DNA from 4 places in the Chryseobacterium sp. AG363 genome. Region 3 is predicted to be linked to each of the others. Evidence: riboswitches for the same ligand, from Rfam matches in the RefSeq annotation. Region 3 holds a riboswitch; each other region holds the start of a gene.
The links. A riboswitch is a leader RNA that binds a small molecule or an ion and turns the genes downstream of it on or off. The one in region 3 is predicted to bind cobalamin.

Region 1 (7,684 bases), on a different contig from region 3:
ATTATCAGGCTATATCATCCCGCTTTCATTACAATTGTTACTTGAGAATGCGGTTCAACATAACCTTGGTACTATTGATAAACCTGTCCAGATCACACTAAAAATAGACAAGACAATAACCGTTTCGAGTAATGTAATCCCTAAAAGAAACCGTAAAAAGACATCAGGAAGAGGATTAAATAATCTTAAGGAACAATATCAACTTTTAACAGATCAGCAGGTAAATATTTTAAAAACAGAAACTCAATTTTCAGTTACCATTCCTATAATTCCAGCATAAAATATGATAAAAGTAGTAATCATCGAAGACGAAATTCCTGCAAGAAACAAATTAAAACGTTTCATCAGCGGACTGGAAACTCCTATTGAAATTGTTGCGGAAATTGATACCGTAGAAAAGGCTATTGTTTTCTTAAAAAATTCATCTGTTGATCTGATCTTTTCCGATATTGAACTATTGGATGGGAATGCTTTTGAAATCTATGATCAGGTGAATATTTCATGTCCGGTTATTTTCACCACAGCGTATGATCAGTTCTGGATGAATGCCTTTGAAAGCAACGGAATTGAATATTTATTAAAACCTTTTTCACAGAGCCGTTTCCAAAAAGCATGGGATAAATTTCTTTTATTAGGAAAAACTCATTCAGAACCACAAGATGTTTTGGCAAAACTTCAGCAAATGCTGAACAACAACAATACACAGAAAAATTATAAGAAAAGATTCACTGTCAGTTCACATCAGGGGCTTTATTTTATCAATACGGAAGAGATCTCTTTCTTTGGAGCAGAAGAAGGAGTTGTTTTTGCTTTTGATACAGCAGGAAAAAAACATCTGTTGAATGAATCTACTTTAAAAGAAATTGAAATGCAGTTAAATCCTTCTGATTTTTTCAGGATCAACCGTAGTGAGCTTGTTCAGAAACATCATATTGAAAGAATAGAGCGATACAATAAAAATACACTTTCCGTTCAGATAAAAGGGCAGAAAGATCATCTTGTCACAAGCCAAAGCAATACTTCCTCGTTCAGAAAATGGATTGAAGAATAAATAGGTTTTCCGGTTTTATTCCATTAAATAGTCAGCCCATGGTTATTCTTTACCTCAGCCATCACAAACGTACTGTGGGTACTCCCTATGGAATCCACAGATCCAAGCTTATTGAATACAAAATCCTGATAATGCTTCATATCCCGTACCTGAACTTTCAGAAGGAAATCAAAATCCCCGGAAATATTGTAACATTCGGCAACTTCTTCGATTTCTAAAATCTCCTTTACAAAATCATAACCTACCGATCTGTCGTGAATTTTGAGCTTGATCTGGCAGAAAACCGTAAATCCGCGATTCAGTTTTTCGGCATCAAGAACGGCCGCATATCTTTTAACAAAACCTTCCTGTTCAAGCCTTTTTACCCTTTCAAAAACAGGTGAGGTAGAAAGATTTACCTCTTTCGCAAGTTCCTTAACGGTGAGTTTAGCATTTTTCTGGAGCAGCCTTAGCAGCTGTAAGTCCTTATCATCGAATTGTTCCACAGAATATTATTCTTTTAAATGATTAAAACATTCAAATGTACAGAATTTTATGCTTTTATTTTTGTTTTTAAAAGTTTAATTTGCTTAATTATTTGATAATAATTGTATTTTTATTCTGTATTGCTAATTTTACACAAAATTAAAAACTTTTACTGATGACCATAGTTAAAGGTAAAAGTACAGTTCTTTACAGATACTTCATCAAACAGAAAAGGTTTTACTTAACGTAGATTAATAGGGAATCGTGTGCAAATCACGAGCTGTCGCGCAACTGTAAGTAACACACCAAAGGTTTCTGTCCTTGCAGATCCACTGCCAAAAGCGGGAAGGATGACGGAAACTGTTACAAGTCAGGAGACCTGCCTTTACTGAATTGACAATGCTTTCGCGGTCTGAAGCTTTGGGGTCATACAGATGATATATCGGATTCGGGTATTTTCTTTTGTAAAGGAAATTACGCTGTCTGCTATGTCATGACTTTCCTGAAACTTCTTCCGATAAAACATTACGAAGCCTTTTAAAGAACTTTCCCAATAAGTTTAATTAAAAAGTTTTAAAAAATGCAAACTCACATCCTTGGCTATCCGCGTATTGGTAGCAAAAGAGAACTCAAAAAAGCCTGCGAACAGTATTGGTCAGGTAAAATCCTTTTGGAAGAACTTCTGAATACCGGAAGAACTATCTGTAACCAAAACTGGAATATCCAGAAAGAAGCAGGGATAGACCTTATCCCGTGTAATGATTTTTCATACTATGATCAGGTGTTGGATATGAGCCTTGTAGTAGGAGCCATTCCAACACGTTACCATGAAGTGGTGCTTAAAAAGAATAATACTGAATTGGATCTTTATTTTGCAATGGCAAGAGGATATCAGAAAGACGGATTGGATATCACTGCCATGGAAATGACCAAGTGGTTCGATACCAACTATCACTATATCGTTCCGGAATTTTATAAAAATCAACAGTTTAAACTGAGCTCAGATAAGATTTTCAATGAATTTGCCGGAGCAAAACAAGCGGGAATCAATGCAAAACCGGTGATTATCGGACTGGTTTCTTATCTGTTATTAGGAAAAGAAAAAGAAGAAGGCTTCGATAAATTGGATCTGGCTGGAAATCTTCTTCCAGTCTATACAGAGATTTTAACCAAACTTCAAGACCAGGGTGCGGAATGGATTCAGTTTGATGAACCTTTTCTGGCGTTGGATTTAACAGAAAAAGCCAAAGAAACGTATCTTTCTGTGTATGCCGAAATCAGAAAACGTTTTCCGAAACTGAAATTTATCGTTGCCACTTATTTTGACGGATTAAAAGATAATGCATCAATTGCTGTTTCCCTTCCGGTGAATACATTGCATATTGATCTGGTGAGAAATCCTGAACAGTTAGATGATATTCTGAATGTTATTCCGGAAAGCTTAAGCCTTTCATTAGGAGTAACCGACGGTAGAAATATCTGGAAAAATGATTACGAAAAATCATTGTCTTTCATCAGAAAAGCTGTTGAGAAATTAGGATCTGAAAGAATTCTGATTGCACCATCATGTTCATTGCTTCATTCACCTTGTGACCTTGATTTTGAAACTAATCTTAATCCTGAAATTAAAAACTGGCTGGCTTTTGCTAAACAAAAAGTAAAGGAAGTCGTAACGCTTAAACAACTGGCATCCGGAACGGAAAATGAACAGGTTCTTGAAGCATTTGAAGAAAATAAAAGAGCCATTGAAAGCAGAAGAACTTCTTCTCTTATCCATAATGATCAGGTAAAACAGAGAGTGAATTCAGTTACTGAAAAAGATGCTCAGAGAATAAATACTTTCAAAATCCGTAAAGAAGAACAGCAGGAAGTATTGCAGCTACCATTATTTCCAACCACTACAATCGGATCATTCCCTCAAACCACAGAAGTAAGAAGCTGGAGAGCAAAATTTAAAAAAGGAGAGCTTACTGCAGAACAATATGATACCTTATTGAAACAGGAAACGCAGAGAACAATCCGCTGGCAGGAAGACATCGGAATTGATGTATTGGTTCATGGAGAATTTGAACGAAACGACATGGTGGAATATTTCGGGGAACAGTTGGAAGGATTTGTATTCACTAAAAACGGTTGGGTACAAAGCTACGGAAGCCGTTGTGTGAAACCTCCTGTGATTTTCGGTGATGTTTCCCGCCCGACTCCGATGACGGTGTATTGGTCTCAATATGCCCAATCTCAGACTGAAAAATGGGTAAAAGGTATGTTGACAGGTCCGGTTACGATTTTACAGTGGTCTTTTGTACGTGATGATCAGCCTCGTTCAGAAACTTGTAAGCAGATTGCTTTGGCAATTCGTGATGAGGTAGTGGACCTGGAAAAAGCAGGAATCAGAATTATTCAGATTGATGAACCTGCCATCAGAGAAGGACTACCATTAAGAAAAACAGACTGGCAGAATTATCTGAAATGGGCAGTGGAAGCTTTCAGAATTTCAGCAAGCGGAGTGGAAGATGCTACCCAAATTCACACTCACATGTGTTATTCTGAGTTCAATGATATTATTGAAAACATTGCCGATATGGATGCAGATGTCATTACCATAGAATGTTCACGTTCTCAGATGGAGCTGCTGAATGCTTTCGCCGATTTCAAATATCCGAATGAAATTGGTCCTGGAGTATACGATATTCACTCACCAAGAGTTCCTTCAAAAGAAGAAATGATTGAATTGCTGAGAAAGGCTCAGAATGTCATTCCTGCCAACCAACTTTGGGTAAACCCTGATTGTGGACTGAAGACAAGACATTGGGAAGAAACTGAAAAAGCTTTAATTGCAATGGTTGCCGCTGCTAAAGAAGCTTCAATAGAATATGCACTTTAAAAAACTTTAGAAATAATTAGATTCAATTATTCAGATCGTGCCATGATATTCATGGCACGATTTATTATGGTAATCCGGTGAAATGTTGTTGAAGTAAAGTTTTACTATTGTGTTTTATAATAAACATGTGTTTCTGAACTATTTTGCCTGTAAAGCACTTGGCGGATAGCCAAACTGTTTTTTAAACGCAAACGAGAAATGCGATAGATTTTCAAACCCAAGATCCAGATAAATATCAGAAACTGATCTTCCTTTTTGGGTAAGCAGAAAATGGGCTTCCTTTAATCTCCGAAGCTGCAGCCACTGTCTTGGCGGAATTCCGAATATCTTTTGAAAATCCCTTTTAAATGCAGACAGACTTCTCCCTGTTAAATAAGCAAAACGCTCTACATTGACATTGAAATGAAAGTTTTTATTCATAAAAGATTCAATATCTATTTTATAGGGTTCGGAAAAATCAAACAAAATATCCTTAAGGCCGGGATCGTAATTCAACAGTAAGAGGAGAGCTTCTTTTTGTTTAAGCTTCAGTATTTCTTCAGAAGCAGGAAGATCTTCATACGGTAATAATGAGTACATAAAAGAATGTAATGCCTTTTGCTCCGGTTTTATATAGGCCTGGACATTGTCCTTTTTTTCTGCCTGATATCCATACTCACGGCTGAAGTCATGAAGCATGGCATCGTCAAAATAGATGGATATGGTTCTGATTTCCCCGTTTTTGGGTGGATATTTTGCGAATTTCAATAAACTGTTTTTCCTTGCAGAATAGAGTTCTCCTTCTTTAAATGTCGTTTTTGTGATGCCATCATTAAGTTCCATTTCCCCGGAGAGCACCAGGCCGAGGCTGTGAATCCGTGCAAACTGTTCTCCTTCCCTGAATTCTGAAAAATGACAGGAGTAATTGATGGGAAAAGGAATATTATTTTCGCTCATAGCTCAAAAAGTTATTTCTTGATCAATTCTTATTCAAACTTACAAAACTTTTCAGGATCATAGAATCTCCACAGCAAAGTAATCCCGAGATATTTTGCTGTGAAGAAGATCATATTAAGCCAGAATCGTTTTGGGTTCCAGGTAAGCTTCCAGTCCGAATACACCAAACTCACGTCCGATACCGCTTTGTTTGAAACCTCCGAAAGGTGCATAAGGATCGTGGGCAAACCCATTAATGCAGATTCTTCCGGCATCAATCTGTACGGCTACACGTTCTGCATGTTCTTGGTTGGCAGAACTGATATAAGCTGCAAGACCATATGTAGTATCATTGGCAATAGCAATGGCTTCCTCTTCATTGGCATAAGGAATAATAGACAGTACAGGTCCGAAAATTTCCTCTTGCGCAATACGCATATCATTACGGACATTGGTAAAGATGGTCGCTTTTACAAAATTACCGCTTTCAAGACCTTTCGGTTTTCCTTCACCACCTGCAAGCAGAACGGCTCCTTCTTCCTGTCCCAGACGGATATAACTTTGTACTCTTTCAAATTGTTTTACACTCACCATTGGGCCTACAAGAGTGTCTTCTTCGTCAGGATTTCCTACTTTTACTTGTCCTGCGGCTTTTTTAGCAAGTTCATTTACCTCCTCCAGCCTGTTTTGAGGAACCAGCAATCGGGTAGGGGCGATGCAAGCCTGGCCATTGTTCATATAAGCCCCGAAAACGGCCGTAGGAATTGCTTTTTCAAAATCGGCATCTTCCAGGATAATATTAGGAGACTTCCCTCCAAGTTCTAAGGTTACTCTTTTCATCGTATCTACAGCTCCTTTAGCAATCGCTTTTCCCGTTAATGTAGATCCTGTGAAAGATATTTTAGCGATATCAGGATGCTGGGTAATTTCATTTCCCACTACATTTCCTAATCCGTTAACGATGTTGAAAACTCCTTCCGGTAAACCTGCTTCATGAAAACATTCGGTAAGCAGCTGGGTTTGTGCCGCACTCATTTCACTGGGTTTGATCACAGCTGTACATCCTGCAGCGATGGCAGTGGCCAGTTTATTACAGATAAAGCTGTTGCTGGCATTCCATGGGGTAATGATTCCAACTACACCTAAAGATTCAAAACGTACTTTGGAATGTCCTACCGTTCTTTCGAAATCATAAGATTCTAAAGTATTGATCGTAGCTGTAAAGGCAGAGATTGCATTTTGGACACTCATTCTGCTGAACTGTAAAGTTCCTCCATATTCATTCACCATAACAGCAACCAACTCATCTTCTCTTTTGCTTACAGCTTCATGCAGTTTTCTGAGAAAATGAATCCTTTCTTCCTTTGTTGTTTTTGAAAAAGTTGAAAAAGCTTTCTTTGCTGCTGCAATGGCCATTCTGGTATCTTCTTCATTTCCAAGAACCACTTCTCCGGTTTTTTGGTTGGTAACGGGATTGATAAGATCAAAAGTTTCTGTTCCTCGTGGCGTAACAAATTCGCCATTGATGTAAATTTTATTAATCTGATTCATTTTTGATGATTTTAATACCACAAAGTTCGGCAGAAACGGAAAAGACGGGTTTGTTGTAAAGTTCAATTTTTCTTTGTTGTATGGTCCATTTTAGAGATTGTCCATTTGGTTTTTTGAATTTACCTGTGAAAAATGCTCTGTTCTTCGATAAAATTGACTACTTTTATCATAACCAAGTAAATAAAACGTTTTGAGAACAACTCTTAAACTTATTTTCGCTTAGTATCAGTCTCAGTAACCACAGGCTGATCGTTCTTTCGTTTGGGTAATTCTGCCCGAACAGGTTTTTATTTCATCATATTATTTATCGTATTCACTGTTAAAGGTGACTTTATCTCTGCTATTCCGGCTTTGACCAATGCTATTGATCAAAACTTTACTACATAGAGAAACTATAGCTTACCTCATCTTTGAATTATACTACAGAGGTATACCTTTCTGTAATGCGTGAATAATATGGAAAAAATCCAAAAAGAATATTAAGCACGATTATAAGTAATGAATACCCAATATATCTGGGAGGTAAAAGCGAAAAATACTCCCTTACTCAAAAAGAAATGCAATCAATGTAACAGCGACAGATTTCAATGCAGTGATAAATTCAGACTGAATGCCCAGAAAAAGAATATTGATATATGGCTGATTTACCGGTGTGTAAAATGCAGCAATACCTATAATATGACCGTATTTTCAAGAATCAGAACAGAATCAATCAGTAAAGAAATATTCCGTAAATTCTCAGAAAACAATGTGGAAACTGCCTGGCAATACGCTTTCTCACAGGAAATGAGAAGAAAAAATAATCTGGAAGCCGACTG
Region 2 (7,684 bases), on a different contig from region 3:
AAAAGAAAATTAAAAAATAAATAAATCTATATTTAAATCTTATGAGAAGAAAAATAGTTGCAGGAAACTGGAAAATGAACAAAAATGTAATTGATGCACAACAATTAATGATTCAGTTACTAAGCTATAAAAACAACAATGCAACGAACTGTGAGGTTTGGATTGCTCCCCCAGCATTGTATTTGATGATGGCAAAAGACGTTTTTGAAAAGGATGAAATCGGAGTATTTTCTCAGGATATGAGCGAGTATGAAAGTGGCGCTTATACTGGTGAAATTTCTGCAGATATGCTGGAATCCATTGATGCAACCGGTTCACTAATCGGGCACTCTGAAAGAAGACAATATCACGGAGAAACAGATTCTCACTGTAACAGAAAGATCAAATTAGCTCTTGACAAAGGTCTTATTCCTGTTTACTGTAACGGAGAAACTCTTGAGCAGAGAAAAGCAGGACAGCACCTTGAGGTAGTAAAAAACCAGACTGAAGTAGCTCTTTTCACGCTTTCTGCTGAAGAAATCAAAAAAGTAGTGATTGCTTATGAACCGGTTTGGGCTATAGGAACCGGAGAAACGGCTAGTCCTGAGCAGGCTCAGGAAATCCACGCTCACATCAGAAATATTATTGCTTCAAAATACGGACAGGAAGTTGCTGACGAGGTTTCTATCCTTTACGGAGGTTCTGTAAAACCAGACAATGCAAAAGAAATTTTCTCTCAGCCGGATATCGACGGTGGTCTTATCGGAGGAGCAGCTTTAAAATTAGAGGATTTCTCTAAGATTATTGAAGCTTTTAATTAATAGAGGATTGATATATTATCCAATAAAAAGCGGCGGAATCTTCGATTCCGCCGCTTTTCCGTTAAAAAAATCTAATTATTGAATATCGACTACATACATTGTTCCTTTGTCTACTTTACCCGTTTTAGGCAAAATTTTAGCTTTTGGATTTCCGTTTCCATCATCCACTACTCCAAAGTCATCATCATTGAAAACAGCCAGTTTATTATTTCCTAAATAAACAATTCCCTCGAATTTATCATGTTCATAACCCAGTTTTGCTACCAGATCTACGGCTAATGTTTTGGTAACAGCTTTTATTCCGGCATTGGTAATTTCATCCCATGAACATTGCTCTAAAGCTTTTCCGTTAACTTTCATTCCGTCCACATCGGTGATATCGGCTCCGTTTACATCTGTTGCATTGCTAAGATTGATTCTGTATACTTTTTTTATTCCTCCCTGAGAACCGAAATTTCCATCTCTTTCAATCACCAGGAATTCATTATTGCTTAATGCGGTAATATCGCACACTGAATCAGAAGCTCCTCCTTCCTGCTTATATAGAAACTGTTTAGTCTGCCCTGTAACCGTATCAAATGTGACAATTCTCGTTAAAGTTTTATTGGCAGCCAATGCCTTACTGGGAACATACATCATCGACTGCATGGTTCCTACCAGCGTTCTTCCGTCCGGGCTCATACAAAGTCCTTCCATTCCTCTGTTGGCTCTTCTTTTCGCTAAAACAGCAGGTAATTTTCTTGGTCCTGTATTTACTCCGATCGGGCTTATTCTTTCCATCTCCATTCCATCAGCACTGTAGTGTACAATATGCGGTCCATATTCATCAGAAACCCAGAATGTACCGTCAGCGGCAGCAACAATACTTTCGCTGTCAAGACCATACTGATCAGTACCTAAGACATTTCCGGAAGCATCATATGCTACTTCCCCTGTGCTCCCCATTCCAACAGGATTTGGAAGTCCGGTAATAGGCTGTCCGGATGGATTTTTAAGTTTAATATATTTGATGACCTTTACATTTCCGTCAGCATTGATTTTAAAATGCATAATGGTTGGAGTAAAATTAGGAGTAAGAAACTTTTTCCCATTCTGCAAGTCGGTGTTAGGTCCTCTATCGGTAATGACATAGAATTCGCCTTTTCTGGTAGGATGAGCCGCAGCTCCGGATCCAAAACCTCCGTTGATAACATCCACTCCGTTTATCGTAGTCAGTTTTGAAAATGGAAACTCCTGAGGGAGTTTGGAATAATTAATATCCTGATTAACCATTGCGATATCGTCATCACTTTTACATGAAGCCAATACAGCCAGTATACCCACAGAACATAGTAATTTTTTCATATGCTATTTTATGGCTGCGAAAATAGGACTTGATTGTAAACTGATCTTAAATACAATGATAATTGTTTTTTAACAATTGAACAGACAGAATGCATTGAAGATAAATAAGAAAAGAATCTATTTAAAAATGAAAAACCGACAATCCAACCAAATTATTAATCAATTTGAAAATCATTTTTTTTAAAGGAAAATAATTCACAAAACGGACTTATCAATTTATATGATATATTTGCAGCGTTTTAAGGCTGAACAATGTTCATTAATAGGGAATCAAGTGAGAATAATATTCAAATCTTGAGCTGTACCCGCAACTGTAAACTGTTTAAACTTACTGCACAAAAACCACTGGATCTGAAAATCCGGGAAGGAAGTTGTAAGATGTGAGCCAGGAGACCTGCCTTAAAACACCAGATTCAGAGAAAGAATTAGTTCTGCTCTGAAGATAAGTTTCGGGAATAAAACTTTAAATTAATTATATCATGAGAAAAATCTATCTTTTTTTCTTACTGCTTTGCATGCAGGTATTGTCGGCCCAATTCACAGAAAACGACATTAAATTTTGGGTAGGAACCGGTTCTAAAAAAGCATATTTCATTGCAGACTTTAATGATGACAGCACCCCAAATTCTTATGCTTGGGGATACCGTTTTGACGGAAATGGCTTAACCATGGAAGACATGATTACTGCTATTGCCGCTGCAGAACCTAAAATGGAAATTGAAATACCATCCGGATTTCTGTACAGTTTAAATTACAATCATCATACTCCCAGCCTTGACGACTATTGGTCAACCTGGTCAGGAAACACTCCATCAACTATGGCATTCAATAATGGTGTGAACAATGATCTTTTAGTGGACGGAAGATGGTATGGAGCTTCTTATAGTTTTTCCCCTCCTACAATGCCTTCCCCACCAGTTCCAGCCTACAGTTCTGCTTGGTTTGTTCCCTCGCAGGTTACAAACTGGGTAGGAAGCGGAACTAATAAAAGTCTTGTCGTTATTGATTTCGGAACTGATAATGCCAACGGAAATGCCAATTCTTTTGTTTTTGGAATTAAATATAACGGAAGCATAACTGCTGAACAGGCGTTACAACTGATCCAGTCTCAAGCTTCCTATTTCAATTTTGCATCAGCGAATAATCAGATTACTAATTTAACATTGAATTCATTTACTGGAAATACTTCCGGATCAGACAGCTGGAAGTTATATAAAGGAAAAGATCTATCAAGCTGGCAAACAAAAGCCAATCTTTCTCAGATTCAACTGAGTAACAATGACTGGTTTGGATTAAGTTTCGGGCAAAGAAGACCATTTACCCCCACCGAGGCACAGCTGACTTTAGGAATTTCTTCTGTGACCAAGAAAAAATTCAATATTTATCCAAATCCGGCAAGTGATTTCATTCAGATTGAAACGGCTGAGAAACTGAAAGAAGTGAATATTTACTCTGTGACAGGACAAAAAATAATGACTTCTCAGGTTACTAAGATTGATATTCATTCTTTAAACTCAGGAGTTTACTTTGTGGAGATTAAAACAGCTGAAAGTTCTACGGTACATAAGATTGTTAAGAAATAGAGAAAGCGCCTCAAGGCGCTTTTTTTGTGAGGATATGGATAAAATATACTGTTACAACCGCCCGTCAAAAATTCTTTGAATTATTGCCACCCCTCCAGCGAATGTAAAATGAGTGATTAAAATATAATCCAACAAAAAAACCGCACCAGATTGGTGCGGTTTTCTGATGATGTTATCATCAATTATTTTTTCTCTGTGGATCTTTGTAAAACCTCATCTACCATTCCGTAACCTTTAGCTTCTTCAGAAGTCATCCAGTAATCTCTGTCAGAAGATTTTTCTACCCACTCATACGTTTGTCCTGAGTGATGACCGATGATTTCATAAAGCTCCTGCTTCAGTTTCAACATCTCTCTCAAGTTGATTTCCATATCAGAAGCAACCCCCTGAGCACCTCCTGAAGGCTGGTGGATCATTACTCTTGAATGCTTAAGCGCAGAACGTTTTCCTTTTTCTCCGGCAACCAGTAATACAGCTCCCATTGAAGCAGCCATACCTGTACAGATTGTCGCTACATCCGGCTTGATGATCTGCATGGTGTCATAAATACCTAGACCTGCATATACACTACCACCAGGAGAGTTGATGTAGATCTGAATATCTTTTGAAGGGTCAGCACTTTCCAGGAATAAAAGCTGAGCCGTAACGATGTTTGCTACCTGATCATCAATACCTGTTCCAAGGAAAATAATTCTGTCCATCATCAGACGGGAGAAAACGTCCATCTGAGCAACGTTTAATCTTCTCTCTTCCATGATGTACGGAGTAAGATTCGTAGGCCCATACATTCCCATATACTGATCGGTAACCAAACCGTTGTTTCCTAAATGTTTTACAGAGAAATCTCTGAATTCTTTTTTAATGTCCATATTTCTATTATGTATTATTTTTTAAATATTCTCGAAGTTTAAATTACAATATTTATTCCTAAAATTTTATAGGACTTTTTGTCACAGAATATTAAAATAACTGACTTAAAAATTACCGTTTTCTACCATAGATTCCTTTGATAGGTGAATATTCAATGATATTACTCAATCGCATGGAAGCTTGTTTCAATAGCGTAATTTTCTTGATAAGCTCATAGTACTTTCCTTCATCAGTATCCCTGTACACATCCAGCTCTTTATCTGTTTCTGTGATTAAATAATCAATATATCTGAATTTGTGCAGCAAAACATCTCCCTTGATCTGATCTGCCACTTTATCACCGTAATTGGGAGGATAAATATTTCTGGAAGCCCAGTTTTCAAGCTCATCCAACGGGATCAGAGCGTCTACAACCTTTGTGGTAATTTCTTCGTCCATAAAAGATACAAAAAAGTTTCCACTTCTCAACTCATCTTTTTGAATTCCTTCCCTCACCTGAGTAATAATGATTTCATTCCCTTTAACTAAAAATTCATACTGCTCTTCTTCAAAATGATGAAGAATTTCCTCAATTACTGTAATCTGATATTCTTCTCCTTGTTCATTTCTACGTTTCAGAATAATATCTCCAAATGCCAGCATGTGTTCAACAAGTTTGTTCTCCATGAACAATACATCATACAGAAAAGGATCTTCTTTTTCCTGATCCAAAGGCACAACCTCCATCTTTGGAGCGGATGTTTTCTCTTTCTGCTGCTGTTGAACATGATGGGTCTGATTCTGTGTGATCTGCTTCTGAACATCCAGTTCATTGAAAAGACTCTGCTCAGAAAGCCCGAATTTATTGGAAACCTCTTTCAGATAAACCTCTCTTTTCAGGGCATTTTGTACGAAAGAGACAGATTTCACAATATCTCTGATTGCTTCAGCCTTTTTAATCGGATCATTTCCGATATCTCTCAGGAGAATTTCCGCCTTGAAGTCGATAAAATCCATCGCTTCATTTTCGATATACTTTTCAACGTATTCCTGCGGGTGTTTTCTGGCAAAGGAATCCGGGTCATCTCCATCAGGGAAAAGCAGAACACGGATATTCATTCCCTCAGTCAGTAACATATCAATACTTCGGAAACTGGCTTTGATACCGGCATTATCACCATCAAAAAGGATCGTTACGTTTTCTGTAAGCCTCTTAATCAGTTTGATCTGCTCTGTCGTCAAAGAAGTTCCTGAACTTGCCACTACATTTTCAATTCCGGACATATGAAGCGAAATCACGTCCATATATCCTTCCACCAAAAGACAGGCATTCTTCCTGGAAATAGCCTGCTTACTCTGGTTTAATCCGTAAAGAACATTGGATTTATGATAAATCTCGGTTTCCGGGGAATTGAGGTATTTTGCAGTTTTGACATTATTCTTCAGAATCCTTGCTCCGAAGCCTAAAACCCTGCCAGAAAAACTGTGAATAGGGAAAATAACCCTTTCCCTAAAACGGTCTACGCCTGCAGGAGTATTTTCAGGAAAAATAGAAAGTCCTGATTTTTCAAGAATTTCTTTATTATATCCTTTTTCCAGGGCATAAGCTGTAAAAGCATTCTTCTTCTCGGGAGAATATCCCAGCTGGAATTTCTTAATGATATCATCCCTCAACTCCCTTTCTTTGAAATAAGAAAGACCTATGCTTCTGCCCTCCTGATCATCCCAAAGGATCTCTTGAAAATAAGTATTGGCAACCTCATGGATTTTATACAGCAGATCTTTTTCTGTCTGGGCATTTTTTGCTTCTTCAGAAATTTCACGCTGGTCTTCCTCAATTTCAATTCCGTATTTTTTTGCAGCGTGGCGGAGTGCCTCAGGATACGTAAAATTTTCAATTTCCATAAGGAAAGAGATCGCCGTTCCTCCTTTTCCTGTGGAGAAGTCCTTCCAGATCTGCTTACTGGCAGAAACTACAAAACTGGGTGTTTTTTCATCATGAAAAGGACTGAGCCCCTTGTAATTAGACCCTGCTCTTTTCAACTGCACATATTCGCCCACAATCTCTTCAACGCGGATCGTGGAGAATATCTTATCAATGGTCTGTTTGGAAATCATAGTACAAAAATACACATAAAAAAAAACCTTACAATTATATAATACAAGTGCATTATATTTAGTAAGTTTTATCATTATTTTTGCAAAATAAATTTGCTAATATATGCAGTTCACTATCAATACAATCGAAGACTGGCAGGAAGTTGTTGACAGCATCATTCCTCAATTACAACATAATATTCTTTTATTAAAGGGAAACCTGGGAGCAGGTAAAACCACATTCACTCAATTTCTGCTTAAAAACATGGGCAGTAATGACGAAGTAAACTCTCCCACTTACTCTATTGTCAATGAATACAATACCGAAAAAGGGAAAGTATTTCATTTTGATCTTTACCGCTTAAAAAACATTGAAGAAGTCTATGATATCGGAATTGAAGAATATCTGGACAACTCTTTTTTATGCATCATCGAATGGCCGGAAGTCTATGAAGATGACCTTTATGGTCTTAACTACCATACAATGAGCATTGTAAATACGGGTGAAAACAGAGAGATTTCATTCGATTAAATATTATGTATCTTTGCTCATTAATTGAGTGTAAAAAACAATCTGTAAGACATAATTTAATTTAAGGATGAGTACAAATATTTTTACTCCTTTCACAGAAGAAGAATTAATGCCGAAAGAGGAAAAATTGGAGGTTATAAAGAAAGGGAAACAGTTCAGTATTGGAATTCCTAAAGAAACCTGTCTCAACGAAAGGAGAACCTGCATTACTCCTGACGCCGTACAGGTGTTGGTAGAGCACGGCCATGAGATCATTATTGAATCAGGGGCCGGACAAGGTTCATTTTTTACAGATTTACAATATTCCGAATCTGGAGCGAAGATCACCAATGATCCAAAAGAAGCTTTCGGGCAGGATCTTATCCTGAAGGTGAACCCTCCTACAGAAGATGAAATTGAGTACATGAAGCCTAATACGTATCTGGTTTCAGCTCTTCAGATCAATCTTAGAGACAAGGAGTATTTCTTAAAGCTTGCAG
Region 3 (7,684 bases):
CTGTAGCATTTTTGAAATATTCACTGCCAGCAATTTCATACCATTCATCATTATCCGGTTTTCCATTTTTATTTCTGTCGTAGGCCACCATAATAATTCCCGGTTCACAAGATCCTGAACGTTGATCCGCAGCATCATTTCCAAAGAATGCATTTCCCAGTACTTTAAAATCACGTCCATTCAGATTAGGAATCGTATGATCAAAACCAAACACTACATATCCGCCATAGCCACCAAGACTGATCATGGTGGAATTACCTCCTACCAACGATTCGTTGGCTTTCTGAAGCATATTCGCGGTAGTATTTCCTGGTAGATATTCCGGAATTTCGTTCATGAACTGCCCTACGGCAGGACGGAACTCCAATACTTTAGAAATATATTTACTGTAAGGTGTTTTTTCTTTGGTAACGATTATTTTAGAATGAAAAACCTGCTCGTTTCCTTTATTGTTAATCTTCAAAGTCAAAGGATAAGCATCTGCAGTAGGACTGATGAATTCAAGTTCTGAATTCTGAGAGATAATAGAGTCATTAATACTCCATGTAACCGATCCTGAAGCATTGGTAGGAATACTCAAAACCTTTAAACGTTCAATGGTATAGGAATCATCAAGTCCATTAAATGTAAATTCATTTTCATCATCATGTTTACAGGCTATCACTCCTACAAGGAAGCAGGATAGAAATCCGATTTTCAAATAAGTAAAGCTATTTCTGTTCATTTTTTAAAGTTTGGTTATTTGTATAAAAAAGCGAAGTGGGCAGGGATATTTCCCCCTTCCGTTTTCCATTTAAAGTGTCCGTTTTTATCAAAGCAATACAAAAATCCCATGGATACATAATTTCTGGCATCTGTCATGTAGATATCTTCTGTGATGGGATTTACGGCAATGCCGTAAGGGGTTTTAATGGCATCTTCATATTCTTTGTCAAAAATTCTGTTGGCAATGATCTGTTCTGTTTTTACATCAATGATTCCAAATGTCTTTTTATAGCTGTGGGTGTTGTAATTGAATTCATTTCCATAGAAATAGAGTTTATCATTTACGATTGTCATTTCACTCACGGAGAGATGAAAATCTTTCTTGACTGTTCCCGTGGCTGCATCTATGAGATAAAGACTGGAAGGAACATTATAATAATCTCCTCTTGAGGTTACATAGAGATCACCGTAATTATCTTTTTTAATGTGATGAAGATTGATGGCAACATTTATTTTTTTGAGTTCGGTAAAAGTATTCAGATCAATTACCGAAACAGTATTGTCATAATCGGGAGCTTTATATCCTCCGGAATTGGCAACAAACAACTGATTACCCACAATTTCCATTTCTTCCGGCTGATATCCTACCACTACCTCACGCTGGATGGAAAGAGAAGCCGTATCAATTTCCACTACTTTCCCCTTCGGTGCTTTCGGGTTAATCGCTACAGGTCCGGCGTAGCTGCTGGCATAAGCTTTTCCGTTTTTGAAAGCAAGGTATCGGCAGTTTTGTAATGGAATAGAGGTAATACGTTTGGCCGTTTTGGCATCAAGAACTTCAATTTTATTGGAAACATTGACAACGATATAGAGCTTGCTTCCATAAACTTTGATATCATTTCCTACATCCCCCAACTCTTTTACGACATTGGGATTGATTTCTGCGTAGATATTCCGGTAATAGGTTCCTTTGGTGTAATCAAAAAAATCAAGGGTACATTTATTACTCCCCATGTTCCCTTCATTGAGCATATAGAAGCCTTTTATTGCTGTATTTTCTGAAGGAAGCCCTTCTACCACTTCCTGACGGACAATAATTTCATCTGTACGGCATGAAGTAAGAAAAGCTAATACAAGAAATAAAAAATAAAAGTTTAGTTTTCTCATAGGGTGAAGTTTAGAATAAGTTTAAAGTTTCTTCCGGGCATCGGATAATTAATGACCACATCATAGTATTGATTGAAAATATTATTCATTTCAAGGCTTACTTTAAACTGATGATTCGCCCAGTTGAATTTTTTCTGAACAGACAGATCATGAGTATACCAGGGCTGTACGTAATTGTATTGAATATTGTCCTGATTCACATCATATCTTTCTCCTACGTACATGGCACTGTAATTGAAACTCCAGTCTTTATAATCTGCCATCAGGCTGAAAGATCCGCTGTGCCATGGTGTATAAGGAATCTGATTGCGGTAGAAAGTATCTTCCTGATCACTCATATCTCTGGCACTTTGGTAAGTGTAGGAAAGCAATGGTCTAAGAGTTACTTTTCCCAGCTGAAATTCAGTCTGTACATTCACATCAGCTCCTATGATTTCAACCATTCCAAGGTTCATCATCAGCCAGCGGAACATGCTTCCGTTAGGTGCAGCTACAATCTTATCCTGTACTTTGTTGTAGTAGCCGTCTACTTTAGCGTAAAAGGTTTTAAAGAGACGGTTGGTATAATTCTTCTGATAGGTAAATCCTAGATCATACTGATTGGTGAATTCCGGTTTCAGGTAGGTATTTCCGATGTTGGTATAATACAGATCATTGAAGGTTGGAAGTCGGAAAATTCTTTTATAGAAAGCTCTTAGAGTAAGTTCCGGAATGATTTCCGGCTGATAGCTCATAAATACGGCAGGTGTCCACTCTCTGGCATCTCCGGGCCTTTTATTTTTTCTTACTTCTTCAAAAGTAAAAGTTCCTAAAAGGCTTCCCAGGATTTTGAATCTGTTCCACTGATAGGTTGTTGCCAATGCTACCAATGTAGTGTAACGGGTAGGATAAGAAAAGTTATCCAGATTAGCATCCAGATTATTGTATTGAAAATCTCCACTCAGGCTGACATCCCAATTGGGAGTAATTGAATAAATATTGGATGAAGAAAGATAAAGTTCCCTTTGGATGTAAGTATTATCGGTATAAATAATAGACTGCGAACGAACCGTATCCATGAAATGAGTATAATCGTAAGCAAATTTTGCTTTCAGCTGCGTTTCAAATTTCGGAAACAGCTTTTTTCTCAGATTGGCCTGTACAAAATAATTCTCATCGGAAAGTCTCGCTCCTCTTCCTCCGAAACGTCCGTTCACAATAGGAGCCGGCATTCCGCGGTTTGAAATATAACCGTAGCCACGGATATTCCAGCTTCCGTTATTTAAAGTTCCGTTTAAAGAAGTTTCAAAACGTTTTGCCTGAATATCTGAATCCTGTCTCTTTGCAATGGTATCATAGGCCTGCTGCCCGTCTGGATATTTTTTCGCATACCGAAATCTGTAAATTCCGTCACTCTGCATAAACTCTCCACTGAAGCTGGCAGAAACCATGTCTGAAATCTTCTGTTCCAATCGGAATGAAGGATTAAAAAGATCAATAGATGCACTTTTTGCTCTTATAACAAGATTGGTTTTCCTATTCCCTTTAAATACAGGAGTTTTAGGCTGTAAATAGATAGATCCTGAAGAGCCGAAGTCCTTTGCTGGCTGGAAGATCTCACTTTTCTGACCATTGTACAATGATATTTCTTCCAGATCGTCCAAAGAATATCTTCCCAAGTCTACCAGTCCGTTTTGGGCATTCCCCAGTTGAATTCCATCATAGAAAACCCCTACATGCTGGCTTCCCATACTTCGGATATTAATGGTTTTCAAACCACCCAATCCTCCATAATCTTTGATCTGAACACCAGAAAAATATCGTAAAGCATCTGCAACGGAATGGCTGTTCAGTCTTTCCAGCTGCTCGCCCTGTAGGGTTTGTGCAGGAAGGATTTCTTTAAAATTCTTTTTGTAAAGATTGATTCCTTTAATGGTCTCTTCCTGAAGACTGTCTTTCTTCCTGGTTTGGGAAGACAAAAGTTGAGATGTGATCACCAGTAGTGTGAAAACAGCTTTATGAATTGCAGAAGTAGTTAGTTTTGCCGCCATTAGCTCATTTAGGGTAATGAAGACGCTAATGGATATAAGAATACAACGACAAAGCACAGCAGTCACTGCACAGAATCATTGATGTCCTAAGCTTTATTCCACGAAAGCGTCAAACGATTATTTTTCTGGCAGGTCTTCTGACTTACTCCATTTTTGAAATCCTTCCCATTAAAAAACAGTGGATATATTCTTCAAAAACTTTGGTGCGGAGCTTACAGCAGCGGGTCTGTCCCGGATTTTCACCGGATTCCCTTTTAAGAGCTTTTTACGGCTCACCAAATTCCGGCAAAGATAAATAATTATTCCTAATCCCCAACTAAAATCATGATTTATAAACAATTAAAGCTCCCGAAGGAGCTTTAACATCATTTATTGGGGGTGTCGCTTTAAATTCCAATATTCAGAAAAATACTGAATCTTGATTGAGCTTCAATATCTCCTCCCGCCAGATGCGTGTACATGGGAAGCATGATTTCACTTCCCAGGCTCAGCTTTTTGTAAGAGGCTTCAAATCCCAGTTTTCCGTACAAAGCACTACCAGCAGTATTCGGCAGTGCCTCATCAAACTGTTTGTTCTGAGCGTAGACTTCACCCTGAACCCCTGTTTTTACAGAAAAAATGGACTTTTCATTTCCTGCAACCTGATAAAAACCTGTTGCTGCATAGTTCCATTGGTTTCCAAAACGGTAATTTTTCCTGTTCTCTGTTTTAATGGTGTAATCTGTATTGACCAGTACAGCTACTTTATTTTTCTGAAACTTATAATTCAAAGCGGCCTGATAATCCCAGCTTCCGGTTCCCAGCTGAAAGCTTGGGTTGACACCGGATGCCCCTTTTTCATCAAACTTCCCGAGTGGAATTTTCAAGCCCAAACCTCCGCTCAGATGATGGAAATTATCTTTAGAGCTCATCAGCTGGTAAATTCCCATCAGGTTTAAATCTCCTATTCCATTGATTCTGATATCTCCCTGCATCGTTTTCTTTTCATGGAAATGGAAGGGCAGACTTGCATAAACACTTAGTTTTTTAGTCAGTGGAATCTTCCCCCACAGCTGCAACGTATTGAAATACTGATCCTGCGTGAGGTCTTTTACAAATAAGTTTTCCTTGGCTTTGTAATGCTGTGCAAAGTATTTGATTCCGATAAACTGTGGATTCAGCAAAGATTCAAAGCCGGAAGATCCATTTCCTGCTGCACAGCCACAGGCATCACAATCATCATCAAAATCGAATCTGTTAAGCGTTTCGGGAGCAACATAAGCACTGTCTCTGATGGTTTTTGCCTGATACTGACTAAACACGATCAAACTTACTATCAATATAATCTTCTTCATGTTTTTTATAAATTATTCTGCAAATTTTGGATTGGATATAAAACTTTTATCTGATAATGTTTTCAGGAACGCAATGATGGATTGTTTTTCCTGACTGTTCATGGCAATTCCTATGTGACCATTCTGTTTAAGTTGAGGATCAAGATTGACATTATCTTCTACCTGATCCGAATAGAAATTAAGAACCGCATCTAATGTATAAAACCTTCCGTCATGCATATAAGGTGCGGTATATTCTACATTTCTCAGACTCGGAACACGGAATTTCATCCAATCTACCTGATTCAGGCTCACTCTGTATCTTCCTGCATCCTTGAATTCTGTATTGTAATACATTCCGGTATTTCTGAAACTCTCATCCGTAAACAGCTCTCCGCTATGACAGGAAGCACATTTCTGCCCGAACAAAGTCATTCCCTGGGATTCTATTGAAGTCAATTGTTCTTTTCCCTGTCTGAATCTGTCATATTTTGAATCTGCAGAAATTAAAGAAGCCATAAACTGTGATAATGCTTTTAAAATTCTTTCTCCGGTAATGGTTTCGTCTCCATAAGCTTCTCTGAACAGTTTTTTATACTTATGGTCATCTTTTATTTTCGAAATAGCTTCCGGTATGGAGCTGTCCATTTCATTGACGTCAGTAATCGGGCTGATAGGCTGCTCATTCAGATTGTGAATCACTCCGTCCCACATATATCTTTTCAAAAAAGCCATATTCTGAATGGGCGGTGCATTCCTGATTCCGATTCTGTCGTCTACCCCATGGCTCACCGTATGACCATGATGGGTAAAAGCATTTTCCTGAATATGGCAAAAACCGCATGAAATGGTATTATTTCTTGAAAGTCTACCTTCATAGAATAATTTTCGTCCTAGCTCCACTCCATTTTTGGTCACCGGATTAATGGATGTATCAAAAGTCATTTCCGGAAAATAAGAAGGAAACTCAAGATTGTAGGCTTCATCTTTTTCCAATGGCTGAATCACCTCATCAGAACATGAAATGCAACTCAATACAAATACAAGCAGAACCAGTATCGTTTTAACAAAAAAATTAATCATTGTGAACGTGGTCTACTTTAAACATTTTTGTAAGATTGTTGGTAACATCTACCAGGTGCTGGTTTGAACCCATCAGCATATCATTGGCTGTGCTAAGTGTAAGTGTCCTATCTCCGCTCAAAAATTGGTTCAGGTCTGCCAGAATATGGACAGAAGGACGAATTTTTGCCGTTACCCTTGCTGTTGTCGGAAGATTCAGTGTAATTTCGCGATAAAGATCAGGAGTATTGTTGGCTGCAGTATTTCCCATATTTCCTGTGTGATTCATAAATTCTTTTGAAGGAGAATCTGTACCGTATTTCCCTTCCAGTTTTACAAATACATAACCGGCAGCCCATGACCAGGACATTCCCTTCTGCTTGGCTTTTGTCCAGAATTCAGCCTGTCCGTCCTGTCCCAGCAAATACGCTTTTTGACTCACACCTAATCCAAATCTTATTTTTTTGTAATTGTTTTTCGGAACGCCATCCAGATTAAGATAAACAATTCCGGCTACCGCATCTGCCTGATCTACGATAAAAGCTCCTTTGTCAGGATTATTTTCGTTGTATTTAAATTCGTTTCCGTTTTCGTCTATCAATGCAATATTACTGATGACGTATTTCAAAGCAGAAAAATTATGTTTCTGACCATTGGAAGAAGTCTGAACCGTTTGATTCAATACGATATCTCCTACATTGTTAAATCCGTTTTCAAATTTGATCTGAAGTTTTCCAGGCGTAGTATCCTGTGAGTTCTCATCATCCCTGCTGCTTTCGCAGGCTGTAAAAGAGAATACAGTAAAGGCAATAAAGAATAGCGATAAAAATTGAGAAATTTTCATTGTTGATTTTTTAAGTTAAATTAATTTGAATGGCTGTAACAGCATTGTTTTTTTACCACAAAAAGCACAAAAGTTCTTACACTTAAGTTTATTAAGTGATACGTATTATGTTCAGAAGAGCACTTAAACTTTTTAAAAATCTTTGATTTTTAATTGAGTAAGCTTTTGTGACTTTTTTGGTTGAATAGTGATAGTTTAACTTAAAAAACCGGTGGTTTGAAAATATGGGTAAGAAACAGAAAAGAATAAGCTGTTTCGTAAGTGAAATTGAAACTGAAAAACTGACGTCTTTCCGTAGTGTTGACCGTTGTAGTTTCAGGAAGAATATAGGTATCAAGAATTTTCTGTCCTGAGTTTTTTATTTTTTGAAAAGGTGAAGATTCTGAATCATTGGCTTTGGCGAGCTCTTTACTCAGGTAACATTTTCCGTTACAGTGAACCTCCGGTCTGGTTTTATTGATACAGAGAACTTTAACGATATAATCATAATTTACAGCATACTCTACCACGGGCACTAAAGGTCTTAGCACCATATAGAAGGTAAAAAGTATGCTGTACAATAT
Region 4 (7,684 bases), on a different contig from region 3:
TGCTTTAATATATGTTCAAAAGTATTTCTACTCTCTGGATTTTTTATAAAAAAATAATAATTCCCACCTTGATATTTTCTTTATTAGCTTCTTGTTTATCCTCTTTCAATATTGAGAACTTTGGATTGAGTTTTCTTTTAATATCTCCTGTTCTTCATTATTTTATATATGAACTCCGGTTTAAAAATGAATATTACTTTTATGCCAATTTAGGGTTTTCCAGAAGTTTCCTTTGGGGATTCACGGTAGCTGTCTGTGTGATTGTCAAAATAATAACAGGAATTTTATGAGCAAGCTTCATATTGACAGCATAACCAAGTCTTTTAAAGATAATAATATCCTTCGGGATATTTATTTAGGATGTGAAACCGGGCAGATTATTGGAATTCTGGGCAGAAATGGTGTTGGCAAATCAACATTATTAAAAATTATTTTTGGAACTGTCAGTAGTGATACCCAGTTCATAAGATACAATGACAAAATTCTGAAAAGCCTTTCCGATAGAAAAAACAGAATTGCTTATCTGCCACAGGATATTTTCTTACCGAAATACAATACCATTAAAACCTTAATTCCTCTTTTTTGCAATAAGAAAAATACAGATCTGTTATTGACTTCAGATCTGATCCGTCCTTTTTTATCAGAAAAACCTAAAAATCTTTCCAGAGGTGAGCAGAGAGTCATTGAAGCTTTAATGATAATTTATTCTGAAGCTGATTTTGTTTTACTGGACGAACCCTTCCATAGCCTTTCTCCAAAAATTTCTGCAGCATTGAAAACTGCAATCATTGAACAGTCTGCGTATAAGGGATTCATTATTTCTGATCATAATTATCAGGAAGTTCTTGATATTTCACACCAAATATTTCTTCTGCGTGAAGGTTATCTAAAACAAATACAAGATTTAAAAGAACTGCAGCGGTATAATTATCTTCCGAAAAGCATTTAATTTATATATTTGAGGGATCAAAAAATTTTCATGATGACTTTCATAAATAAAGCATTCTATTTATCCGCTTTCAGTATTTTATCTATTGCTTTTGTAAAAGGGCAGACTAAAGTTCCTTTTGGAGTTGTAAAAGCTGAAGAAGGATATGCCAACGTACGTGTACATAAAGACGATTACCGAAAAATTGTAGACAAGATCCGTATGCGTAAAGGAGATGTATTTGTTTATGTAAAACCTGCTCCCGGAGAAACAGAATGGATCTGGATCAAATATCCGGAGAAACAGGATGACGACAAACCTTTTGTACGGTATGAAACTCTGGATAAAGAAGGAATGGTAAATAAAGGGCGTATTGCTTATGTAGACCAGCTTCCTGCCTACACTCCATCTAAATCTAAAAACGGAAGATCTCTTATTTTTACTGACAATTCTGATCCTAAGGTTCCTACTGCACAAAGAAGCAAAGTGGTGATTGATATTTATCCTTCCAATGCAGGATACCGTAAAAAGGAAAAAGATGCCGAAGGAAAAATTCTTACCATTGATAAAGTAAAACCATGGGGAATTGGAAATGACCTTCCGGAAGGTATGACCGAAATCAAATCCATCAGAGTACAGCAGCCCGGAAGAGGATCTGTTTTTGTAAGAGAAGCCATCAAAAATATGTTCCAGCCTACCATGGATTTTGAAAACGTTGGAGTAACCTCACTTGACAACGATAATATTTTTCTTTATATGATAAACGGTTCAGGGGAAAACAGATACACTACTCTCTGGACGATTAAGAAAGGAAGAGTAATCAGCCAGATTATTTACCATAATCCGGAATAAATTCATTATTTTTGCATTCGAAAAGTTTTTACGCTTATTCATCACAGAAATTGGTTCTGCATCACTGCAGATTAAAAGGGAACCGTGTGAAAATCACGGACTGTCGCGCAACTGTAAGTAACTGAAGTCTTTATCAAAGATCCACTGTGCGAGGCATGGGAAGGAGATAAATGATGTTACAAGTCAGGAGACCTGCCTTTTTCTTAAACATGTAACTTTCGCGATTTGAAGTTGTATTGATCTGATGGATTGTTTCAGGAATTCTATAAGTTCCTGTTATTATTCTGTTGTTTCCAATCATTTCCTATCGCTTTAATTAATAATGATATATGACTACAGAAGAAAGAATTGAAGCATCCGAAACCAGAATCTTTAAAGCGGTTTTCCCTAACACAACCAATCACTATGATACCCTTTTTGGAGGTACAGCGATGCAGCTGATGGATGAGGTAGCTTTTATCACAGCAACCCGTTTTGCCAGAAAAAGAGTGGTAACGGTAAGCAGTGACAAGATCGATTTTAAAAAACCTATTCCTGCCGGAACCATCGTTGAGCTGATCGGGAAAGTTTCATACGTGGGAAAAACCAGTATGAAAGTAAACGTTGAAATTTACACCGAGCAGATGTATTCCTATGAAAGAGAAAAAGCAATTATTGGTGATTTTACTTTTGTAGCGATTGACGAATTCAAGAAACCAATCCAAATACTATAAACAATAAAGTTTCGGGCGGCCTCTGGCCGCCCGAAACTTTTCCATTCAACACAACATAGTATATCTCAACCAAAGAATAATTGGAGTTCATTTGTTTTTATATTTACTTTTAGCATGGCAAAAAAATTATTTTTACATTGCTGTCACTAAAAACTATAGAAGAACCGATATTTCATGAAAAAGATTATTGTAATCATTACCCTTATCCTATCCATTACATTAAGAGCACAAAAAGACGTTAAAATTGAACTTTCAGAAAGTTACGAATTAGGAAATATTATTCTGGCCCTCACTGAATATGGCAGAACAGATCCTTATGACGTACAGAAAATCCCACCGTATTATGATGAAATCATTACGTATTTTGAGCCTGTAAAAGATCATCCTTTACTAAAAAAAGTAAATTATTCAAGAAAAGATTGGAAAAAATTCTTAGGCTTCCGAACTGATTTCTATGCATTTTCTTTTGATGAAAAAGGCTTACTTAAAAGAGATTTTCCTTTCAATTCCTTTGGTCCTAAAGAAGTAGATGAAAATCTGGAGCTCATCAATGATTTTGTAAAGAAATCAAATTACAGAACCTTTTATAAAAATCATCAGTCGTTTTACAATACTTTAATTGCCAATTACAAAGAGTATTATTACATCAATGATACTTATACTTTTTTGGATAAAATAGCAAAAAGACCAGCCAATGAAACAGATAAGAAATACATTATTGCCATATCTCCTTTGGTAGGCGGACAGAATTGCCACAGGGATATCAATAGCTCCTTAACTGTAGACTTTCCAAATATCGGAGAAGATCTTATCCTTGGAAATTTAAAAGGTAATCTCGCAAGAAGGATTCTTGATAATCACACCGTATTTTCAGAAATCGATCATGGGTATGTAAATCCTATTTCAGATCAGTACTCAAAGGAGATAACGGAAAGCTTCAACCTTACGAATTGGGATAAAAAATCAGGATACCCGGGAATAAATTCATTCAATGAATATATGACATGGGCAGTTTACGATTTGTTCATCAACGAAAAATTTCCAGAAGAAAAAACAGACAGTCTTTCGGCGATTTATCATAAAGTGAATATCCGACGCGGTTTTATTGCTCAGAATTTATTCTCGGAGAAGCTTATAGAGCTTTATAAAAAGGAAAAGAATCTGGAAAAATTATATATTCCATTATTAAAGTGGACGAAGAAAACAGGAAACAAAATTTCCCAGCCTTCCGTTGTCAATTCCAATAATAAAGACTTTGAGAAAACTGATCTCAATAATATCGTGGTACAATTCACAGAGCCTATGAAAAAAACAAAGACTCTTCAGCTCAAATTATATGAATACATTGATGGAAAAGAAACCCGCAATACCATCATTATCGTTAAAAATCCGGTCTGGTCTAAAGACGGGAAAGAAGTGAAATTCAGCCTGGATACTTCTTATAAAAATTTTGTACTGGGATTTTATGTACATAACAGTATGGCTGGATTTTATTCAAAGAAGGGAATTTTATTAAATCCCGACAATTACTTATTACTAGCCTCTTAAAACATTTCAGATGATCTATAAAAAGACCCTGCCCAATAAACGGGCAGGGTCTTCTTTTTTCAATTATTTCAGTACTTTTTCTGTTTCCAGACTTCTGTTCAGCAAAAACTCAAAAGCCTCTCCCATTTCATCAGATGCTCTGCTGATTGCATTTTCAAGCATATTTCGAATTTGTCTTTCTGTCACTCCAGCTTCAGTCCAGCTTTTTCCGGAAGTATGAGAATTTAAGATAAACGGCATGATTCTGTCAATTCCACATGCAAAGATAGCATCCGGAGTTTTCTCATCTTCAAACTCAAGCCATAAATTAAAGAATTCTGTACGTAAAGGTTCATCCAGAATTCCAAAGATTTTCTGAGCAGAAGCTTTCTCTCTTTCGAACTTTCCTACCATTGCCTTTTCATCAAAAATAAAAGTGTCTCCGGCTTCAATCTCCACAAGATCATGAATGGAAAGCATTCTTATCACTCTTAACAAATCAATATCTGCACGGTTTTTAGCATACGGATAAAGGATCTGAGCCAGAATAATAATCTGCCATGAGTGTTCCGCTGTATTCTCTCTCCGGGAATCGTCTGCATTATAATTTCTTCGCTGTACATTTTTAAGTGCATCTACTGCCAGAATAAAATCGATCTCTTTCTGAATTTTCATCTTACTTCTTATTTCTGTTATATTGATCAGACGGATATACCTTTGTTTTGGTAATCCATTTATTATTTATCTTTTCTTTAGTGGTCACTTTTACACTACCTTCAATGCTCATATCCTCTTCTTTTTCAAAGACTTTATCAAGTCCTTTATTCGGAATTACAACATATTCTGATGTAAAAATATCACAGCAGCCGGACTTTCCATAAGAAATTAGACGTTTACGCTTGGCATCAATATCAAAAATATCCAGACCGTTTGAACCCAGCTCTGTAAGTTCATCACTTTTTACAAACCCTAATCTTGTCTTGTTGAAGACATATACATCATAAGATGCCCCGCTATAATTTCCCATATTTCCGTTCCTTATGGCAACATCTTCCGTTCCATCGAAATTAAAGTCATCTATAATTACGGCACGCTGATCTTTTAAAAGGGGGATCAATTTCCCCTGGATCGGTTTTTGACCTTGTTCTGTATATAAAACCAGATCCTTTGAAACAAAAGTCTGTACTTTGCTGTTTTTATGATCAAACAATTCCACCGTTCCCTTTCCTCCGCATCTGTCATCATAACAATTTTCTACATGGATGACAGCATCATAACTTTTTGATACATTTTTAACATCAAACTGATATTGCCCGAAACATAAGGGACCTAATAAAAGAAATGCCGATAAGTGCCAGTACTTATTCAAAATATTCATGGTAATAGTAAATGATTTAGGTGTTTTTATTGCTAACAAAAATACGAATCATAATAGCGATCTCAAAATCCCGGTCTCATTATCTGTCAGAATTACCCTTTCAATAAAAGTGTATTCATAGATAAGAAGCTGTTTCCCGCTATCCGCTCATACTCCTCGCTCCTGCCTAAAGCCATAGCTGCTGTGGGGTAACCGCTGCTATCGGGGCTATGACATGAGTAATCTGTAATGAGTAATGGGTAATAATTAATAAAAGATCATTTTTTCTATCAATTTTATTTAAAAATTAAAGATTTCTGAGCTATTTTCTGTTAAAATTCATTTTACGTAAAATTCAAGATAAAATTTATTTAATTGATTTTCAATATTTTAAACAATTTATTTTAAAAACTTCACTACTTTGTATTGCATAATACCATTTTATTTACATATCTTTGTAATGTAAAATTAGAATAGGCTCAACTAGCTAGGGGCATTTTTCTAAAAATATAACTAATTAACAAAACTTATCAAAGATGAATACCGAAAATACCAAAGCGCAAATGCGAAAAGGAATTCTGGAATTCTGTATTCTAAGTCTCATCAATAACCGTGAAATGTATGTTTCTGATCTTATTGACGAACTGAAAAAAGGAAAACTGGATGTAGTGGAAGGGACCCTCTACCCTCTTCTTACAAGACTTAAAAACGGAGAGTTTCTCTCTTACAGATGGGAAGAATCTACAGGAGGACCACCCAGAAAATATTATCAGATCACAGAAAAAGGAAAACTTTTCCTGGATGAACTACTCAATACATGGAATGAACTGACAGCCTCAGTAAACCAAATCACCCAACAAAATTAAAAAACAAAGCTATGAACAAGACACTCTCAATAGGACTCGCAGGTTTTTCTTTTACCATAGAAGAACACGCATATATAAAGCTCAGCGATTACCTGAATGCACTGAGAAGCTCTCTGGATGCTTCTGAGGCTGATGAAGTAATGCATGACATAGAAATAAGAATGGTGGAGATTTTCAAAGATTCTTTAGGAAAACGTGAAGTGATTAACGACACCGATGTAGAAAAGGTAATCGCACAAATCGGAAGCCCTGAAAAAATCGAAGAACAGGAAGAAGCTTATTTTTCTGAAAAAACATCTGCCAGAAAAGAATATTCCGGATCCAATTATACCGATAAAAAACAACTGTTCCGTGATCCGGAAAAACAAAAAGTAGCAGGGGTTTGTGCAGGTTTAGCTCAATATGTAGGAATGGATATTACTACCATGAGAGCAATCTGGCTGGGAATCTTCATACTAGGAATTTTTACAGCAGCCATTTCCTCTTCTTTAATAGGTCTTTTATATGTAATCCTTTGGATCGTACTTCCAAAAGCTGAAACAGCAGCAGATTTCCTGAAAATGCAGGGAAAGCCTATGAACTTCGACAATCTTAAGAATGAGTCTAATAAATTGGTACAATTTGCTAATGAATCTACTCAGAGGGTCGGAGAAATCTACAACGAAAACAAACCTTATATCAACAATGCAAGCAGCGGAGTTTGGAATGTGTTCAAGTATATTGTAGGTGGTTTCTTTGTACTAATGGCTGTAAGCAGCATTATCGGAGTATTTGTATTATTTGCCCTTTTCGCAATGGATACAGACTTCCCTGGAGCTAATGAAATCAGATTCTACATGGACGATCAGGGACTTGATAAAGTACTGGCTGCGATGATGGTGATCGGAAGTTTAATCCCGGCAATCCTTTTCAGCTTATTGAGCATCAAGATCTTCTCTCCGAAAACAAAACTGAGAAATATCGGATGGGTTGTAGGTGGTTTATTCCTTCTTTTGATCGGACTTGGAACTTACTTCGGAATCAGTATGGCTAAAAAAGACATGATCTATAGAGGAAGCAAGGAAGATGTAGAAAATGTTGCCATCAACACCACTTCAGATACAGTGTATGTAGACGTAAAACAGATCAACATTCCTCAGAATTTCAAAGGGTATAACAATGATATTTATTCTGATAAAAGAACAGTGTATGAAGAAGATTATATTTCTGTAGATGTAACCAGAAAACCAGATATTAAAACACCTTATCTGATCATTAAAAAAGAAGGAAAAGGATATAACTTCCCAATCCAGATGACGGTTCCTGTAGAAATTGTAAACAACAAAGTATTACTTCCTAACTACATCAAATATCCGTACGAACACAGATTCAGAGATTACAGCCTTGATTACGAACTTGTGGTTCCGCAAAAAGCAGTTGTTTTATCCATGAATAAAAATCG

Region 1: another riboswitch for cobalamin. It lies ahead of metE (5-methyltetrahydropteroyltriglutamate--homocysteine S-methyltransferase); the one in region 3 lies ahead of DEU39_RS15550 (TonB-dependent receptor plug domain-containing protein).
Region 2: another riboswitch for cobalamin. It lies ahead of DEU39_RS19885 (T9SS type A sorting domain-containing protein); the one in region 3 lies ahead of DEU39_RS15550 (TonB-dependent receptor plug domain-containing protein).
Region 4: another riboswitch for cobalamin. It lies ahead of DEU39_RS10710 (acyl-CoA thioesterase); the one in region 3 lies ahead of DEU39_RS15550 (TonB-dependent receptor plug domain-containing protein).

What each region holds. Positions count from the first base shown of each region.
Region 1 is NZ_RAQF01000002.1:540,727-548,410, forward strand. It holds gene DEU39_RS02425 (sensor histidine kinase) at 1-280, shown strand, start outside; gene DEU39_RS02430 (LytR/AlgR family response regulator transcription factor) at 284-1,051, shown strand; gene DEU39_RS02435 (Lrp/AsnC family transcriptional regulator) at 1,075-1,536, opposite strand; cobalamin riboswitch at 1,732-1,918, shown strand; gene metE (5-methyltetrahydropteroyltriglutamate--homocysteine S-methyltransferase) at 2,097-4,400, shown strand; gene DEU39_RS02445 (helix-turn-helix domain-containing protein) at 4,539-5,336, opposite strand; gene DEU39_RS02450 (aldehyde dehydrogenase family protein) at 5,451-6,866, opposite strand; gene DEU39_RS02455 (DUF1062 domain-containing protein) at 7,365-7,684, shown strand, end outside.
Region 2 is NZ_RAQF01000005.1:317,545-325,228, reverse strand. It holds gene tpiA (triose-phosphate isomerase) at 42-800, shown strand; gene DEU39_RS19890 (esterase-like activity of phytase family protein) at 876-2,144, opposite strand; cobalamin riboswitch at 2,370-2,561, shown strand; gene DEU39_RS19885 (T9SS type A sorting domain-containing protein) at 2,624-3,727, shown strand; gene clpP (ATP-dependent Clp endopeptidase proteolytic subunit ClpP) at 3,910-4,596, opposite strand; gene dnaG (DNA primase) at 4,709-6,694, opposite strand; gene tsaE (tRNA (adenosine(37)-N6)-threonylcarbamoyltransferase complex ATPase subunit type 1 TsaE) at 6,798-7,205, shown strand; gene DEU39_RS19865 (alanine dehydrogenase) at 7,273-7,684, shown strand, end outside.
Region 3 is NZ_RAQF01000003.1:582,870-590,553, reverse strand. It holds gene DEU39_RS15560 (cell surface protein) at 1-724, opposite strand, end outside; gene DEU39_RS15555 (YncE family protein) at 739-1,872, opposite strand; gene DEU39_RS15550 (TonB-dependent receptor plug domain-containing protein) at 1,869-3,902, opposite strand; cobalamin riboswitch at 4,012-4,197, opposite strand; gene DEU39_RS15545 (transporter) at 4,289-5,236, opposite strand; gene DEU39_RS15540 (cytochrome-c peroxidase) at 5,249-6,298, opposite strand; gene DEU39_RS15535 (MbnP family protein) at 6,291-7,121, opposite strand; gene DEU39_RS15530 (hypothetical protein) at 7,322-7,684, opposite strand, start outside.
Region 4 is NZ_RAQF01000002.1:2,356,566-2,364,249, forward strand. It holds gene DEU39_RS10700 (ATP-binding cassette domain-containing protein) at 287-949, shown strand; gene DEU39_RS10705 (hypothetical protein) at 980-1,780, shown strand; cobalamin riboswitch at 1,815-1,995, shown strand; gene DEU39_RS10710 (acyl-CoA thioesterase) at 2,110-2,493, shown strand; gene DEU39_RS10715 (DUF4932 domain-containing protein) at 2,668-4,041, shown strand; gene DEU39_RS10720 (HD domain-containing protein) at 4,105-4,695, opposite strand; gene DEU39_RS10725 (XAC2610-related protein) at 4,697-5,398, opposite strand; gene DEU39_RS10730 (PadR family transcriptional regulator) at 5,914-6,243, shown strand; gene DEU39_RS10735 (PspC domain-containing protein) at 6,255-7,684, shown strand, end outside.